One region of the Telluria sp. ZT3P39 genome, then DNA from elsewhere that is predicted to be linked to it. Evidence: predicted binding sites of a transcription regulator. Region 1 holds the regulator's gene; the other holds the start of a gene.
The links. Region 1 encodes sigma-54, which starts transcription at its own class of promoters, with help from an activator protein. Its sites were predicted from a motif close to TGGCANGNAANCTGCTTT; they were not measured.

Region 1 (10,620 bases):
GCATCTCGGATGCGCTCGGGCGTTTCGGGGGCGAGGAATTCGTGGTGCTCCTGATCGATGCGGGGCTGGAGAGCGCCAGCGTGGTCGCGCAGCGCATTCGTAACAGCGTGGCGGTGACGCCGGTGGACCTGTCGAGCGGCGAGCACGTGTCGGTGACGGTGTCGATCGGGGTGGCGACGCTGGATGATTTCGAGCGCGATCATGCGATCGAGGGCGTGGCGCAGGATCTGGTGGCGCAGGCGGATACGGCCTTGTATCGCGCCAAGGCGGATGGGCGTAACCGGGTAGTCACGGTTTCGTAGGGTGGGCGGGTTCCCCGCCCGCGCGTTCAACCGTCACGAGAATAGCCGCGCGGGCAGCAGCACCGTAGTTTGAACGCGCGGCCGGGAAGACCCGGCCACCCTACACAAGTCACAACAGCCGGCTCTCGGCCCTGCTCACCGCTTCCCCCGCCCCGCGCAACACCAGCACATCCCCCACCAGCAGCATCGTCTCCGGATCCCAGCTCAGGCTCTGCCCGTTGCGCCGCAGCGTGGTCACTTCGGCCCCGACTTCTTCCAGCTCCATCTCCTTGATGCGCCGCCCCACCGCGGCCGCTTCGCTGCGCAGCGTCACCGAATGCAGCCGCACATAGGTGTGTTCCGGATCGTCCGACACGTCGCCCGCGCCATGGAAGTAGCCGCGCAGCGAGGCATAGCGTTCGTCGCGCGCGTTCTGCACGCGGTGCACCACGCGGCGCAGCGGCACGCCCATCACGACCAGCGCGTGCGAGGCCAGCATCAGGCTCGATTCCAGCGCTTCAGGCACCACTTCGGTGGCGCCGGCGCGCTTGAGCTGATCGAGGTCGCTGTCGTCGTGGGCGCGCACGATCACCGATAAATTCGGCGCCAGCTCGTGCACCAGGTGCAGCACCTTCAGCGCGAGCGGGGTATTGGCGAAGGTGATCACCAGCGCGCTGGCGCGGTTGATGCCGGCCGCGATCAGGGCTTCGCGGCGGGCGGCGTCGCCGTAGGACACGTTGGCGCCGGCGGCCTGCGCTTCCTGCACCCGTTCCGGGTCCAGGTCGAGCGCGTACCAGGGCAGTTTTTCCTCGCTCAGCAAGGTGGCCAGGCTCTGGCCGCTGCGTCCGAAACCGGCGATGATCACGTGCTTCTGGGTCTTCATGGTGCGGCTGGCGAGCTGGGTCAGCTGGAGCGACTGCATCATCCATTCGTTGGCCGCGACCTTCATCACGATCTTGTCCATGTTCTGGATCACGAAGGGGGCGACCAGCATCGACAGCACCATCGAGGCCAGCACCAGCTGGATCAGGAAGTCGTCGATCAGCTTCGAGCCGGAGGCGAGGTTCAGCAGCACGAAGCCGAATTCGCCGGCCTGGGCCAGCGCCAGGCCGGTGCGCATCGACACGCCGTCGCTCGAGCCGAAGGCCTTGGCCAGGGCCGCGATGATCGCGAATTTCAGCAGCACCGGGAACACCACGAGCGCGAGCACCAGCCACCAGTGCTGCAGCACGACGCCGACGTTGAGCAGCATGCCCACCGTGATGAAGAACAGCCCGAGCAGCACGTCGCGGAAGGGCTTGATGTCTTCTTCCACCTGGTGCTTGTACTGGGTCTCGGAGATCAGCATGCCGGCCACGAACGCGCCCAGCGCCAGCGACAGGCCGGCCTGCTCGGTGACCCAGGCAAGACCCAGCGTCACCAGGAGCAGGTTGAGCATGAACAGCTCCTGCGAGCGGCGCTTGGCGACGATGGTGAACCAGTTGCGCATCAGCTTCTGTCCGAAGATCAGGAGCAGGGCCAGCACGAAGGCCGCCTTGAGCGCCGCCCAGCCGAGGGTCGCGGCCAGTTCTTCGGGCGGGCGCGCCAGCGAGGGGATCATGATCAGGAGCGGCACCACCGCCAGATCCTGGAACAGCAGGATGCCGATGATGCGGCGCCCATGCTCGCTCTCGAGTTCCAGGCGTTCGGTCAGCATCTTGACGACGATGGCGGTGGACGACATGGCCAGCGCCCCGCCCAGCGCGAAGGCCGCCTGCCAGCTCACATGCATCTCGGGCACCCACCAGGAGATGAACAGGCCGAAGCCCATGGCGGCCGCGATTGTCAATACGACTTGAGCCAGACCCAGGCCGAACACGATGCGGCGCATCGATTTGAGCTGGGCCAGGGAGAACTCCAGCCCGATCGAAAACATCAGGAAGACGACGCCGAATTCGGCCAGCGCGTGGGTGGCGGGACTGTCGTCGGCCAGCGCCAGCGCGTGGGGGCCGATGAGGACGCCGACGGCCAGGTAGCCGAGCATCGGCGGCAGGTGAAGCATCCGGAAAGCGACCACGCCGAGTACGGCGCAGCCCAGCAGGAGCAGGGTCAGTTCAAGTCCGGAATGCATCTTCCCCGTGATTCGTTGTTGTAGTTTGTTACCACTGGCAAGTTTTTTGCTTGGCCAATTCGTTTATACTGCCACGATGAGTGTAACCGATGAAAAAACAATGCTGAAAAGTTTTGATGCCGACCAGGCCCGCCGCGTGCTGGAGCTGGGCCGCGAGACCCTGGCCATCGAGGCCGACGCCATTCGCGCGCTGCATGCGCGCCTGGGCGACGACGACAGTTTCGTGCGCGCCGTGCAGCTCTTGTTGGGCTGTACCGGGCGCGTAGTGGTGTCCGGCATGGGCAAATCCGGCCACATCGGCCGCAAGATTGCCGCCACCCTGGCATCGACCGGCACCCCGGCCATGTTCGTACACCCGGGCGAAGCCGCCCACGGCGACCTGGGCATGGTGACGGCGCAGGATGTCTTCATCGCCATCTCGAACTCGGGCGAATCGTCCGAGCTGCTCGAAATTTTGCCAGCTGTCAAAAGAATGGGCAGCAAGGTGATCTCGATGACCGGCAAGCCGCATTCGCGCCTGGCCAAGCTGTCCGAGATCCACCTCGATATTTCGGTGGCCAAGGAAGCCTGCACGCTCAATCTCGCCCCGACCACCAGCACCACCGTGACGCTCGCCATGGGCGACGCCCTGGCGGTGTCGCTGCTGGATATGCGGGGTTTTCGCGAAGAAGACTTCGCGATGTCGCACCCGGGCGGGGCCCTGGGCCGCCGCCTGCTGACGCACGTGCGCGACGTCATGCGCAGCGGCGACGCGATTCCCGCCGTGAGCCCCGACACGCCGCTGGCCAAGGCCCTGCTGGAAGTCTCGCAGAAGGGCATGGGCATGACCGCCGTGATCGACGACGAGCGCCGCCCGGTCGGCGTGTTCACCGACGGCGACTTGCGCCGCCTGATCGAGCGCCTGCACGATTTCTCGAACATCGCGATCCGCGACGTGATGCATGCCGGCCCGCGCACCGTGCACCCGGAACAGCTGGCGGTCGACGCCGTCGCCGTGATGGAAGAATTCCGCATCAACCAGATGCTGGTGGTGGACCTTGACGGCCGCCTGGTCGGCGCGCTCCACATCCACGACCTGACCCGCGCCAAGGTAATCTAAATGACTCCACTGGAACACATGCAGCGCGCCGCGCGCGTGAAAGTCATGATCTTCGACGTCGACGGCGTGCTCACCGACGGCAGCCTCACCTACGGCCCGGACGGCGAAGTCACCAAGACCTTCAATGTGCTCGACGGCCTGGGCATCCAGTTGCTGGGCAAGACCGGCGTGCAGACCGCGATCATCAGCGCGCGCCTGTCGCCGATCGTGGTCAAGCGGGCAAGCGATTTGGGCATTGCCCACGTCTACCAGGGCATCCACGACAAGCGCATCGGCTTTGCCAAGCTGTTAGACGCCACCGGCGTGACCGCCGAGGAATGCGGTTACATCGGCGACGACGTGATCGACCTGCCGCTGCTCACGAAAGTCGGCTTTGCCGTGGCCGTGCCCTCGGGCCACCCGGAAGTGCAGCACCGCGCGCATTACGTCACGAAGAACGCGGGCGGGCGCGGCGCCGTGCGCGAAGTCTGCGACCTGGTCATGCGCGCCCAGGGCAGCTACGAACAGGCGCTCGCGCCTTACTTCGCCTAAGCGCTCGCACGAACAGATATGGTCACGTACAAGCGCACCGCCCACCGCTGGAGACTGCTCAGCGTCATGATCATCGGCGTCTTCCTCGCCTTCGGCAGCTTCTGGCTGGTGCAGGTGATGGACAGCGACGATGGCGATACGCGCCTGGGCGGGCCGATGGACGAGCCGGATTACATCGTCGAAAATTTCTCCTTCGTGCGCATGACCGAAGAGGGCAAGCCGAGCTATGTCGTGTCGGGCAAGCGCCTGGCGCACCAGCCGCAGGGCGACGTCTCCGAGGTCGAGCAGCCGGTGGTGCAGGGCATGACCCCGGGGCGCCCGCGCACCACCGTGGTGGCCAACCGCGGCCGCATCTACCACGAAGAACACCGCGTCGACCTGCTCGGCAAGGTCGACATCCAGCGCCCCGCCACGCCCACCAGCGAAGCGCTGCGCGTACGCACCGAGGCACTCACCGTGCTGCCCGACGAAGAGATCATGAAGACCGACCAGCCGATCGTGATGCAGCTCGGCGCCTCCACCATCCGTGGCACCGGCATGGTCGCGAACAACGCGACCCAGAAGCTGCACCTGGCCAGCCGCGGCCAGATCGTCTATCCGCCACGCGCGCAACGCTAGCGCGCACGTCATCACAGGACAAGCACCCATGAAAAAAATCATCCTTGCCGCCCTTCTTGGCCTGGCCTCCCTCGGCGCCTTTGCCGAGCGCGCCGATTCGCTCAAGCAGGCCGTGATCAACTTCGACACCCTGGACGTCGACGAGGTCACGCAAACCCGCATCCTGACCGGCAACGTCGTGCTCACGCGCGGCACCCTGGTACTGAAATCCGACCGCGCCCAGGTGAAAGAAACTCCGGAAGGCTACATGAGCGTGACGCTTACCGCGGCGCCGGGCAAGCTGGCCACCTTCCGCCAGAAGCGCGACGGCGGCCCGGACCTGTGGGTCGAAGGCCAGGCCCAGCGCATCGAATACGACGAGCGCGCCGAGCTGGTGAAACTGTTCACGGCCGCCGAAGTGCGCGAGCTGGAAAGCGGGCGCATGACCAACGAAATCAAGGGTCCGTTCATCTCCTACGACAACCGCAAGGAAGTCGCCCAGGTGCGCAACGACGCCAGCGGCCAGAGCAAGGTTGGCGGCGGGCGCGGCACCCTGATCATCGCCCCGCGCCGTCCTGCAGCCGCAGAAGGCGGCAAGCAATGACGCTAGCCTCGACAAGCGTGCGCGAAGGCTGCAGCACCCTGATCGTCAAGGGATTGCAAAAGAGCTATGGCAAGCGGCTGGTGGTGCGCGACGTCTCGCTGCAGGTCGATTGCGGCGAAGTGGTCGGCCTGCTGGGCCCGAACGGCGCCGGCAAGACCACCTCGTTCTACATGATCGTCGGCCTGGTGCCGTCGGACGCCGGCTCGATCGACATCAATGGCACCGACATCTCGAGCCTGCCGATCCACCGGCGCGCGGTGCTGGGCCTGTCCTACCTGCCGCAGGAAGCCTCGGTGTTCCGCAAGCTCACGGTGGAAGAGAACATCCGCGCCGTGCTGGAACTGCAGCGCACCGATGAGGGCAAGGCCTTGTCGAAGGACGAGATCAACGAGCGCCTGGACACCCTGCTGGCCGAGCTGCAGATCGAGAAGCTGCGCGAGAGCCCGGCGCTGTCGCTGTCCGGCGGCGAGCGCCGCCGTGTGGAGATCGCGCGCGCGCTGGCGACCAACCCGCGCTTCGTGCTGTTAGATGAGCCGTTTGCCGGCGTGGACCCGATCGCCGTGATCGAGATCCAGCGCATCGTGCGCTTCCTGAAAGAGCGCAACATCGGCGTGCTGATCACGGACCACAACGTGCGCGAGACGCTCGGCATCTGCGACCGCGCCTACATCATCAACCAGGGGGCGGTGCTGGCCTCGGGCCGTCCGGACGACATCATCGCCGACGAGTCGGTGCGCCGCGTCTACCTCGGCGAACACTTCCGCATGTGACCATGAAACAGTCCCTGCAACTCCGCACTTCGCAGCACCTGGCGCTCACGCCGCAGCTGCAGCAGTCGATCCGCCTGCTGCAGTTGTCCACGCTCGAACTGCACCAGGAGCTCGAGCAGATACTGACCGATAACCCGCTGCTCGAACGCCTCGACGATCCGCTCGACCACTCGGTGCGCCTGCTGGCCGACGGCGCCATCAACAGCGCCCCCGCCAGCGGCGAAGCCCCGGCCGCGCAGCCGGCACAGGAAGGCGGCGAAGGCGAGGGCGCCAAGCCAGAGGCCGACGGCTTCGAAGACGGTGACCGCGACCGCGGCGAGCCTGACGGCGACTGGGGCGGCGAGGGCGGGGGCGCGCGCAGCGGCGACGACGAAGACGGCCGTCCGCAGCTGGAAGCCTGCAGCGTGTCGCTGCGCGAGCACCTGGCCGAACAGGTGCGCACCACCGGCTGCAGCGTGCGCGACCGCGCGCTGGCCGAACTGGTGATCGATGCGCTCGACGACAACGGCTATTTAGAGGAGCCGCTGGACGACATCCACGCGCGCCTGCCCGCCGAACTCGAGATCGAGATGGACGAGCTGCGCTGCGCGCTGGCGCTGGTGCAGAGCCTGGACCCGCTCGGCTGCGGCGCCCGCAGCGCGGCCGAATGCCTGGCCCTGCAGATCCGCCGCATGCCGGGCGTGCCGATGGTGACGCGGCGCCTGGCGCTGAAGATCGTCGAAGGCTACCTGAGCTGGTTCGCACAGCGCGAATACACCAAGCTCAAGAAGGCGCTGGACTGCGACGACGAAGACCTGCGCGAAGTGCAGGCCGTGGTCCGCCAGTGCAATCCGCATCCGGGCGCGGCCTTTGCGTCTGCCACCTCCGACTACGTGGTGCCGGACGTGATCGTGCGCCGCGCCAAGAGCGGCTGGTCGGTGATGCTGAATCCGGACGTGATGCCGAAATTGCGCGTCAACTCACTCTACGCCAACCTGCTCAAGCAGGGAAAAAGCGAAAGCCAGATGGGCGCGCAGCTGCAGGAAGCCAAGTGGCTGATCAAGAATATGCGCCAGCGTTTCGATACAATTTTGCGTGTGGCGGAGGCGATTGTAGAGCGCCAGCGCAACTTTTTCAGCCATGGCGCGGTTGCCATGCGTCCGCTTGTGCTGCGCGAGATTGCTGATACACTAGGCCTACACGAGAGCACGATTTCTCGCGTTACAACGCAGAAATACATGCTGACCCCCCACGGCATGTTTGAACTGAAATACTTCTTCGGAAGCCACGTCGCCACCGAAGCGGGGGGAGAAGCATCTTCCACGGCGATCCGCGCGCTTATTGCGCAATTGACAGGAGCAGAAGACCCTAAGAACCCTCTATCCGACAGCAAGATCGCGGAAATGCTCGGGGAACAAGGTATGGTCATTGCGCGCCGGACGGTAGCCAAATACCGTGAGGCGCTCAAGATTCCTCCCGTCAGCCTCCGCAAGTCTCTGTAACTGCACTGCCCACACCTACCTTGTGGCGCGGGCAGCGCGACATTTCAAAGGAGTGTGTATGAACCTCACTATCAGTGGTCATCATCTTGAAGTGACTCCCGCAATTCGTGAATACGTTCAGAATAAGCTCGAGCGCATTACCCGCCATTTCGATCACGTGATCGACACCCACGTGTTCCTCGCCATCGATAATCTCACCGAAAAAGAAAAACGGCAGAAAGCCGAGATCAACCTGCAAGTATCAGGAAAAATTTTGCATGTGGCCAGTGCCGCGCAAGACCTGTACGCGGCGATCGACACGCTGATGGACAGGCTGGACCGCCAGGTCATCAAGCATAAATCCATGCTGCAAAATCATAATCACGTGGCGCACAAGCGCCTGCCGGATCTCGGCGAAGCAGCCGCAGCGTAAATACGCGCAGCAGCAATGACAGCGAGGGCGTCTGAGGGGACGCCCTTTTTGCATCCAACAGGCTTCGCGTGCACGCGACTGTTCGGTAAAATGGATGTTTTTTCGATCACAGCACATCCCATGACCGACACCGTCCTGACCCGCGTCGCCAACCGCACCGGCGTCATTACGCTCGACCGGCCGAAGGCCCTGAACTCCCTGTCGCTCGACATGGTGCGCGCGCTCACCGCGATCCTGCGCGACTGGCAGCATGACACCGGCATCGACGCGGTCGTCATCACCAGCTCGAGCGAGAAAGCCTTGTGCGCGGGCGGCGACATCCGCTTCTTCCACGAGATGGGGCATGTGGGGCCGACTGGCGGCAGCGCGCTGCTGGAAGACTTCTTCACCGAAGAATACGCACTGAACCACCTGATCCATTTCTACCCGAAGCCGTATATCGCGCTGATGGATGGCGTGGTGATGGGCGGCGGCATGGGCATCGCCCAGGGCGGCCCCGATTGCGGCCTGCGCATCGTCACCGAACGCAGCAAGGTCGCCATGCCCGAGGTGAATATCGGCCTGTTCCCCGATGTCGGCGGCAGCCATTTCCTGTCGCACGCGCCGGGCCAGCTGGGCCAGTACCTGGGCCTCACCGGTTTGACGATCGGCGCGGCCGACGCGATCTACGTGGGCCTGGCCGACCTGTTCGTGCCGGGCGAGAAGATGGGCGAGTTGATGGCGCTGGTGGATACTACTGCGGGCGCGGATCTGCCGGCAGCGATCCGCGCGTTTGCCGCGCAGTGTGCGGGTGCTGCCGGCGCGAGCGAACTGCAGGCGCAGCGCGCGGTCATCGATGCGCATTTCGGCGCTTCCTCGGTGGCCGCCATCATGGCATCGCTCGCGCGCGACGAGAACCCGTTCGCGCAAAAAGCCTTGAAAGCCATGCGCCAGCGCTCGCCCCTGATGATGTGCGTCACCCGCGAACTCCTGCAGCGCGGCGCCGCGCTCGACGTGGCCGATTGCCTGCGCATGGAGCGCTCGCTGGTGCGCCACAATTTCGAACACGGCGAGGTGCTCGAAGGCGTGCGGGCGCTGGTGATCGACAAGGACAATGCGCCCAAGTGGACTCCGGCGACGCTGGAAGAAGTCACGCCGGAGATGGTGGCGAAATTCTTCGAGCCGGTCTGGCCTGATTACGCGCATCCGCTGCGGCACCTGTAGCAAGAAACACGGTTGATCCGGCTCGTACTTCGATGCCGGCGCGTCTATTCGATGTGGCCTGGTTCGAGCAAGGGCCTGCACTGCCAAAGCGCAGGCCCTAGTGCGCCCTATAGGGGCATGCCAAACGCAATGGCACCCGTCAGTGCCGAGACGCTCGGCACGCCGACCAGGACGATCGACGTACCAGGCAGGCTGATGAGTAGATCGTTGCCGGTGTCAGTGACATACTTCGCGATGAAAGCATCGACGCTCATCGGCGTTGAGAAGAAGTCTGCAAAAAACAGCTTGTCTCCCTCGGCGGCTTTGAAATCCAGGAGGCGGTCATTGCCGTTCTGGGGATCGAATATGAACTTGTCAGCGCCAGTACCGCCAGTGAGGATGTCATTGCCCTTGCCGCCCATGATGACATCACCTTCGGTGCCACCATCGAGCGTGTCATTGCCGCTGTCCCCGTAAAGATAGTCGATGCCTGCGCCGCCTGTCAGCCTGTCGTCCCCGTTGCCACCGTAGAGTGCATCGGTGCCGCCATAGCCAGAGAGCGTGTCATTGCCATTACCACCCTGGAGTACATCCTCGGCATTGTTGGTAAGATTGCCCGAGAGCGTGTCGTTACCGTTTCCTCCATTCAGATTCACGCCTTTGTCGCCAGTCGACCCTGTCATCAGCAAGGTGATGGAATCTGTACTCGTCAGCCCACCCGCATCCGTTACTGTGTAACTGAATACTGCCTTCAGCGCCTGGCCCATCACCATCCAGTCCAGCTCCGTGGATGGCAGGAGTGTGACGCTGGTTCCATCGGCCGAGATCTGCGCCTGCACATTCAGGGAAGAGAGCGCGACCTCCGCACGGGTGACCGGATTGATCAGTTTCGTAAGAGCATTGGGATCGCTGTTCGCCCAGCTCAGCGTTGCCACGTTCGAGCCCAGGGAAAGGATGTGCTTGTCGCCAGCATCCTGGTCGTAGACAGAATCGGCAACCTGGAAGGTAAGCGCTGCGTTTTCAATAGTGGACAGGCTGACCGGTGCGGCAACCGGCGCTTCGTTGACATTGTTGATGCCAAGGTTGATTGCCTGGGTGGTGTGATTGCCGGCGGTGTCCGTCGCGACTACGGAGAAGCGGTAGGCGTTTTGGCCTTCGTAGTCAGGGTTTTCCTTCAGTGTGACGACACCGTCAGCATTCAAGGCAAACTTGCCGGCATCGGTGCCATCCAGGCGATAGGTGACCGAATGCTCGTCTGTTGCCTGCGCCCGATACACAATCTCATTGGCGCCAATGTTTTCCGCAGCGCTAGTAGTCGCCGTGGAGATGAAACTCGGGCCTTTACTGTCGAGCGTAAAGCTGAGCGAGGCGTTCTTGCTGTTTCCCGCCTTGTCCGTATCGGCCACGCTGACGGTATGGTTGCCGTCGGCCAGCTTGCTGGCGTCGTAGCTGCTCACCACCGCGCCATCGACCGTGATGACGCGGGTTGCATCGCTGTCGGCCGCGTTGAAGCTCAAGCCGGCCTGGTTGGTCAGCTTGTCGCCGGCTTCGCC
Region 2 (6,120 bases), on a different contig from region 1:
CGCCAAGGGCACGCTCGCCGTGAGCCTGGCCCGTACTTTCTGATAAGAGACCACCATGCCTGACAAGACGCAGTCCCGCCGCTCGCGTGGCGTTTCCCTTTCGCTGACCGCCAAGATCTGCGCAACCGCCACCGCACTGGTGGTGCTCAGCCTCGGCGCCACCTCGGCCTTCATCGGTATCAAGAGCAGCCGCAGCGCGGAGGAGGCCGCGTTCGAGCAGGCCCGCACCTCGGCGCGCGAAGCCGCCGCGGCGCTGGAAGGCCGCATCGGCGCCAACCTGACCGTGGTGCGTTCCGTGTCGGTCGCGTTGGAAGCCACCCGCGCCTCGGCACTGCCGCTGCAGCGCGACCAGGTCAACGACATCGCCTGGAATACGCTGCGCGCCAATGCCGATTTCGTCGGCATGTCGATCACCTTCGAGCCGGATGCGCTCGACGGCAAGGACGCGGAGTTCGCCGGCAAGGCGCCCCACTACGACGCCTCCGGCCGCCACATGCCGTACTTCACCCGCGGCGCCGACGGCAGCCCGAAGATCGAGCCGATCGTGTTCCTGCCCACGGCGGGCGCCAACGACTGGTATGACATCCCGAAGGCCAGCGGCAAGCTGCATTTCACCGAGCCCTATCAATATCCGATGGACGGCAAGAACGTCCTGCTGGCATCGGTGGCGGCGCCGGTCAAGGTCGATGGCAAGGTCATCGGCGTGGCCGCGGCCGACTTCCAGCTGACCAGGCTGACGGCCATCCTGGCCGGCATGAAATTCATCGAAGGCGGTTCGCTGGCGCTGGTCTCGAACGGCGGGCTGTACGCCAGCCACCCGATCGCGGAGCGCAACGGCAAGAAGGCGGACGAGCTGCCGGCAGCCGCGCTCGACGCCGTCAAGAACGGCAAGGCCTACCAGTACATCGACACCAAGGGCATCGTCCACATTCTGCAGCCGGTGCGCCTGCACGCGGACATCGCGCCGTGGTCGATCTCGCTCGAATTCCCGGAAAGCGTGGCGACCGCGTCCTCGCGCAAACTGGCCGGCTATGCGGCGATCGTCTCCATCATCTGCGCCATCGCCGCCGCCTTCGTCATGGTAATGGTGCTGCGCCGCCTGACCCTGCCGCTGCGCAAGCTGAGCGCCACCATGACCGACCTCGCCAGCGGCAATGCCGACCTGAGCGCACGCCTCGACGCGCGCGGCAAGGATGAACTGGCGCAGATCGCGGCGGGCTTCAACGGCTTCGTCGCCAAGATCCAGGACGTGCTGGCGCGCGTCACCACCAGCTCGGGCGCAGTGGCCGTGGCATCGAGCGAAATCCGCCAGGGCAATGCCGACCTGTCGGTGCGCACCGAGCAGCAGGCCAGCGCGCTGGAAGAAACCGCGGCCTCGATGGAAGAACTCAACGGCACCGTCAAGCAGAACGCCGACAACGCGCGCCAGGCCAACCAGCTGGCCGAATCGGCCAGCGCGATCGCCGTGCGCGGCGGCGACGTGGTGGCCCAGGTGGTGACCACGATGGCCTCGATCAGCGACTCGTCCAGGAAAGTCGTGGACATCATCGGCGTCATCGACGGCATCGCTTTCCAGACCAATATCCTGGCGCTGAACGCCGCCGTCGAAGCGGCGCGCGCCGGCGAGCAGGGCCGCGGCTTCGCGGTCGTCGCCACCGAGGTGCGCAACCTGGCGCAGCGCAGCGCCGCCGCCGCCAAGGAGATCAAGACCCTGATCGGCGACTCGGTGCAAAAAGTCAGCGTCGGCACCGACCTGGTGGCCGAAGCCGGCAAGACCATGGGCGACGTGGTGGCCAGCGTGCGCCGCGTCAGCGACATCGTCGCCGAGATCAGCGCCGCGAGCGCGGAGCAGAGCACCGGCATCGGCCAGGTCAACCAGGCCATCGTGCAGATGGACGGCGTGACCCAGCAGAACGCGGCGCTGGTGGAAGAAGCGGCAGCGGCGGCGGAGAGCCTGCAGCAGCAGGCCGCCACCCTGGTCGCGCTGGTGGGCGAGTTCAAGCTCGAAAGCAGCACGCGTCCGCAGGCCGCCGCGCGTCCGGCACCTGCACGCCTGGGCATGCAGGCGGCATGAAATGAAGGCGCGCTGCCGGGTTTAAGGATCGGCTCATATTGCAGAGCTAAGCTTGACGGACAACCAACAACAAGGATGTCCTGATGCTGAAATTCGCACTCTTGCCGGCGCTGTGCCTGGCCTTCGTCGCAGCGCCGGCCCTGGCCCAGTCGGCCGATCCGGCAGCCGCGCCTGCAGTCACCGCGGAAGCCGCCGAGGCGCAAGCCGCGCCGGAGCAGATCCTGGTGGTCGGCCAGAAGCCCGGCCCCGGCATGTGGAAGGTGTCGAAGGACGACCACGTGCTGTGGATCTTCGGGACCTATTCGCCGCTGCCGGTCAAGATGAACTGGCGCTCGCACGAGGTCGAAGCCGTCATCGGGCGCTCGCAGGAATACCTGGCCCCGCCGCTGGGCAAGGTCGACATCGGCTATGTCCAGGGCCTGATGGCGCTGCCCCTGCTCATCGGCATCAACGACAATCCCGACGGCGCCACCCTGCGCGACGTGCTCCCGGCCGACATCTACGCGCGCTGGCTGCCGCTCAAGGAAAAATACCTGCCCAAGAACAAGGAGCGCGAGCGTCCGGTCTTCGTGGCAAATCAATTATTCAGCGCCGCCATGAAGCAGGCCGGCCTCACCACCAGCACCGATGTCCGCAAGCAGGTCGAGAAGATCGTCGACGCCAGGAAGCTCACCGTCACGAAAACCGTGCTCTCGCTGCCGATCGAGAACGCGCGCAGCGTCATCAAGGACTTCAAGAAGTCGCCGCTCGACGATGCGGCCTGCTTCGCCGCCACATTGAGCCGCCTGGAGACCGATATCGAGGGCATGCGCCTGCGCGCCAATGCCTGGGCCAAGGGCGACATCGACGTCATCCGCAAGCTCGATTTCGTCGACCAGCAGGAGAGCTGCACCAACGTCATCATGAACAGCGCCGCCGTGCGCGACAACCCGACCTTCCAGGGCGCGGAGCCGCGCCTGCGCGCCATGTGGGTGGCCAATGCCGAGGCGGCGCTGGCCAGGAATGCCTCGACCTTCGCCGTGCTGGCGATGAAGGACGTGCTCAATCCGAAGGGCATGCTGGCGATGCTGGCGGCGAAGGGGTACAAGGTCGAGCAGCCAGAATAAGTGAAATTTCCGTCGGGAATTTTTACAGTAGATTTGGCAATAAAGAGTGAAGAAATTATAACTGATTGATTTTATTGAATTTTTCAATGCAAACAATTTCTGGCGCGAAAATTGCTTATCCCTGGGGACACTTTTAATAACAGTTGTTTAACCTAGGGATCCCATGTTGACCGTATCACGCCTGCTTGCCGCACTTGTCCTGACCTCCGCCTCGTTTGCTGCCATCGCCGCGCCGGTCACCCCGACCTACACGACGTTCTCGAACCTTGCCGGCGCCACTTATGGCGGCAAAGGTATCCCGACCGACCCGTCGGCGATCACGACCTACGGTTCGCTGACCCTGGGCATGGCGGCAACCCAGCGCCTGATCGGCCCGAACCTGCGCCATGACGGCGCCGGCACCTATTTCGCCAACACCGGCAGCACCCCGGGCATGCCGCCGCGCGCGACCTGGAACTTCAATTACTACATCCACGACAGCGCGCAAAACCTGGCCAACAATGGCCTGACTTATGCCTTGCTGTACGACTTCGATGCCGGCATCGGCACCGATTCGTCGCGCATGGGCATGTGGAACCTGACCCCGTTCGTCGGCGGCACCACCCACGAGAACTCGCAGAACCTGGCGTTCAGCTTCCTGTCGGCGAACCTGCCAGGCATCATCACCCCACCGCCAGCCGGCGCGTTCGATCCGATGGCGGTCGGCCAGTACAGCTTCGCCCTGATCGCCCTGCGCGACGGCATCGAAGTGGCGCGCAGCGCCATCAACGTGCAAGTGCCCGAACCAGGCCCGCTGGCCCTGCTGGGCCTCGGCCTGGCCGGCCTGCTGGCGGCACGCCGCCGCAAGCTGTCGAAGTAATCTTCGCCGGTTCGAGGAAAACAAAACGCCCGGTGCGCTGCATCGGGCGTTTTGTTTTCAGTTGGTCACATTAGGAATTTGTCAAAGAAACCCAACAAGTGTAGGATGCGAGGGCACGCGGGTGTAGCTCAATGGTAGAGCAGAAGCTTCCCAAGCTTACGACGAGGGTTCGATTCCCTTCACCCGCTCCAGTGAAAAGTGTTCAAACTTCCGTTTTCCTCGCTCCACAAAATCTCAACCGCTCCACAAATTCGCGCTCAGTAGCCGGTGAGACGGCGCACCCGCCCATGCGTGTCGGCCTCATCCGCAGAGACTGAACCCATCGAGTGTAGAGCTGCAACGCTTACTTGCGTTTTTTCAACATTTTGTGTGAGAGCAAAAAAGACATGGCATAATGCGCTTGCTGTGACGTTTACAAATGGAAACATCGCTCAGCTCAAGCTCTGTTCAACAGGACCGACTTCTACGATGACTTCAACGACACACTTGACCCTACCGCACGCTGAACCTGCGCGGTTTGCTAAAAATTTCTTGCGCCAAGCTGTCTGCGAACTTCGCTTCCCGACGCTCTTCGAACTGGAAGGGATGCGTCCTCCGCCTTCGTTCGCGAAAGCGTTGAGGAAAGACTACCCTGTCTACCAAGCCAACGACGACCTTAGTGTTAGCGTCAACGGTGTGGACAAGGCGCACCTTCACGTATTCTCTTCACTCAAGCCGGGCTGGAGCGTGACGTTGCGTGCCGCGTCAATCACTCTTGAGACGACAAAGTACGACTCCTTCGAAAACTTCCAAAAGCGACTTGCGTTGGTGGTGAGAGCTGCGTCCGAAGTGATCGACAGCGAATATTTCACGCGCATCGGACTGCGTTACATCAACGTCATTCCGGTAGGTTCAGACAGAGTGAGCGAGTGGTTGAACCCTGAGTTAGTAGGGCTTCACTCAAGCGAAATATTTGGCGGTGCGGTAGAATTTTCAGGACGTATCGCTGGCCCAGCCGCGCTCGGCGGATATCTGCTCAATCATGGGCTGGCAGGCGATGCTTCAAGTAGGCGCAAAGAATACGTAATTGACATGGACTTCTCAGCGCAAGATGTCGAAGTCAGTGAGGCATCCTCGGTAATCGACACTCTTCACAAGCAAGAGTTTGAGCTGTTCAGTTGGACACTTGGCACCAAGGCTCGAGAGTACCTGGAAGCACCCCAAAATTCGAATAAGAGGTAGGCATGGACTTTCATCTTGATGTAACTCCGGTCACTGAGCCTACGTACTTTCAATCCTATTCAGACAAAGGGCGCCCTCCGGACGCGCACCGCAATCCTGGCATGGTGCCTTTGCCGGAGCGCCGTAGGCAAGCTTCAGTTAGCTCCACTGATACGGTCATTGTGAAGCCGCGCGAGATTGCTCGCCATGACATTTCGACGCAAACTGGCTCGAAAAAATCGGCAGTGGCCTCCGGGGTGAAGCTGCAGCCGACGGCTGGGGCGTCCCAACTCATCGCGGCGCGTGATACAAGATTGGCGTTGCTAGCCAAAAAATACGAGGGTGAACCTACGCGTGAAGACTCCGCCAGGCTGGCCCTGGTGACTGAACGGATTCGTCGTCTGCAGCCGCGTGTAACGAAGCGGGACGTTGATATACTGACGCAGGTAGTCGATCAGGTTGAGCAAGTTACGGATAGCCTCGCACAAATGAGGCAACGTCTTGGGATCGCATGAACCCGTTTTCGTATCCGAAGACAAAGTTAGCGCGATCGCAAGTACCACCAGCCTACGCAACTTACAAACGGTATAAACCGTTTCTACAAATCGAATTCGGCCGACAGTGTGTCTACTGCAGAATGCCGGATACGACTAGGGAAAGCTATTTTGGGGCTGATCACTACCGGCCAAAGTCTCTCTTCCCAACGCTGAGTGCCGAATACTCTAACCTCTACTATTGCTGTAATCAATGCAATGCTAGGAAGGGCGACTACTGGGAACCCGACAGTCGCTCTAATCGTTTCGTGCCAAACCCCTGCGACCATGTGATGTGGAGTCATCTCAGGTTCCGCGCTGGGACAGTGGAAGCTCGCACTGATACTG

Region 2: a site for sigma-54 is predicted at 3,281-3,298, ahead of AC56LR_RS13745 (PEP-CTERM sorting domain-containing protein). Genes of this name have one in related genera too.

Annotation. Positions count from the first base shown of each region.
Region 1 covers NZ_JCASIH010000015.1:25-10,644, reverse strand. Annotated here, with positions in the region: gene AC56LR_RS14755 (GGDEF domain-containing protein) at 1-302, shown strand, start outside; gene AC56LR_RS14750 (monovalent cation:proton antiporter family protein) at 412-2,391, opposite strand; gene AC56LR_RS14745 (KpsF/GutQ family sugar-phosphate isomerase) at 2,468-3,490, shown strand; gene AC56LR_RS14740 (KdsC family phosphatase) at 3,491-4,021, shown strand; gene lptC (LPS export ABC transporter periplasmic protein LptC) at 4,040-4,639, shown strand; gene lptA (lipopolysaccharide transport periplasmic protein LptA) at 4,668-5,222, shown strand; gene lptB (LPS export ABC transporter ATP-binding protein) at 5,219-5,992, shown strand; gene AC56LR_RS14720 (RNA polymerase factor sigma-54) at 5,995-7,473, shown strand; gene hpf (ribosome hibernation-promoting factor, HPF/YfiA family) at 7,532-7,885, shown strand; gene AC56LR_RS14710 (enoyl-CoA hydratase/isomerase family protein) at 8,006-9,088, shown strand; partial or broken gene AC56LR_RS14705 (Ig-like domain-containing protein) at 9,196-10,620, opposite strand, start outside.
Region 2 covers NZ_JCASIH010000013.1:39,153-45,272, forward strand. Annotated here, with positions in the region: gene AC56LR_RS13730 (TorF family putative porin) at 1-43, shown strand, start outside; gene AC56LR_RS13735 (methyl-accepting chemotaxis protein) at 56-2,074, shown strand; gene AC56LR_RS13740 (TraB/GumN family protein) at 2,158-3,180, shown strand; gene AC56LR_RS13745 (PEP-CTERM sorting domain-containing protein) at 3,344-4,039, shown strand; tRNA gene AC56LR_RS13750 (tRNA-Gly) at 4,157-4,230, shown strand; gene AC56LR_RS13755 (TIGR04255 family protein) at 4,526-5,260, shown strand; gene AC56LR_RS13760 (hypothetical protein) at 5,263-5,754, shown strand; gene AC56LR_RS13765 (HNH endonuclease) at 5,751-6,120, shown strand, end outside.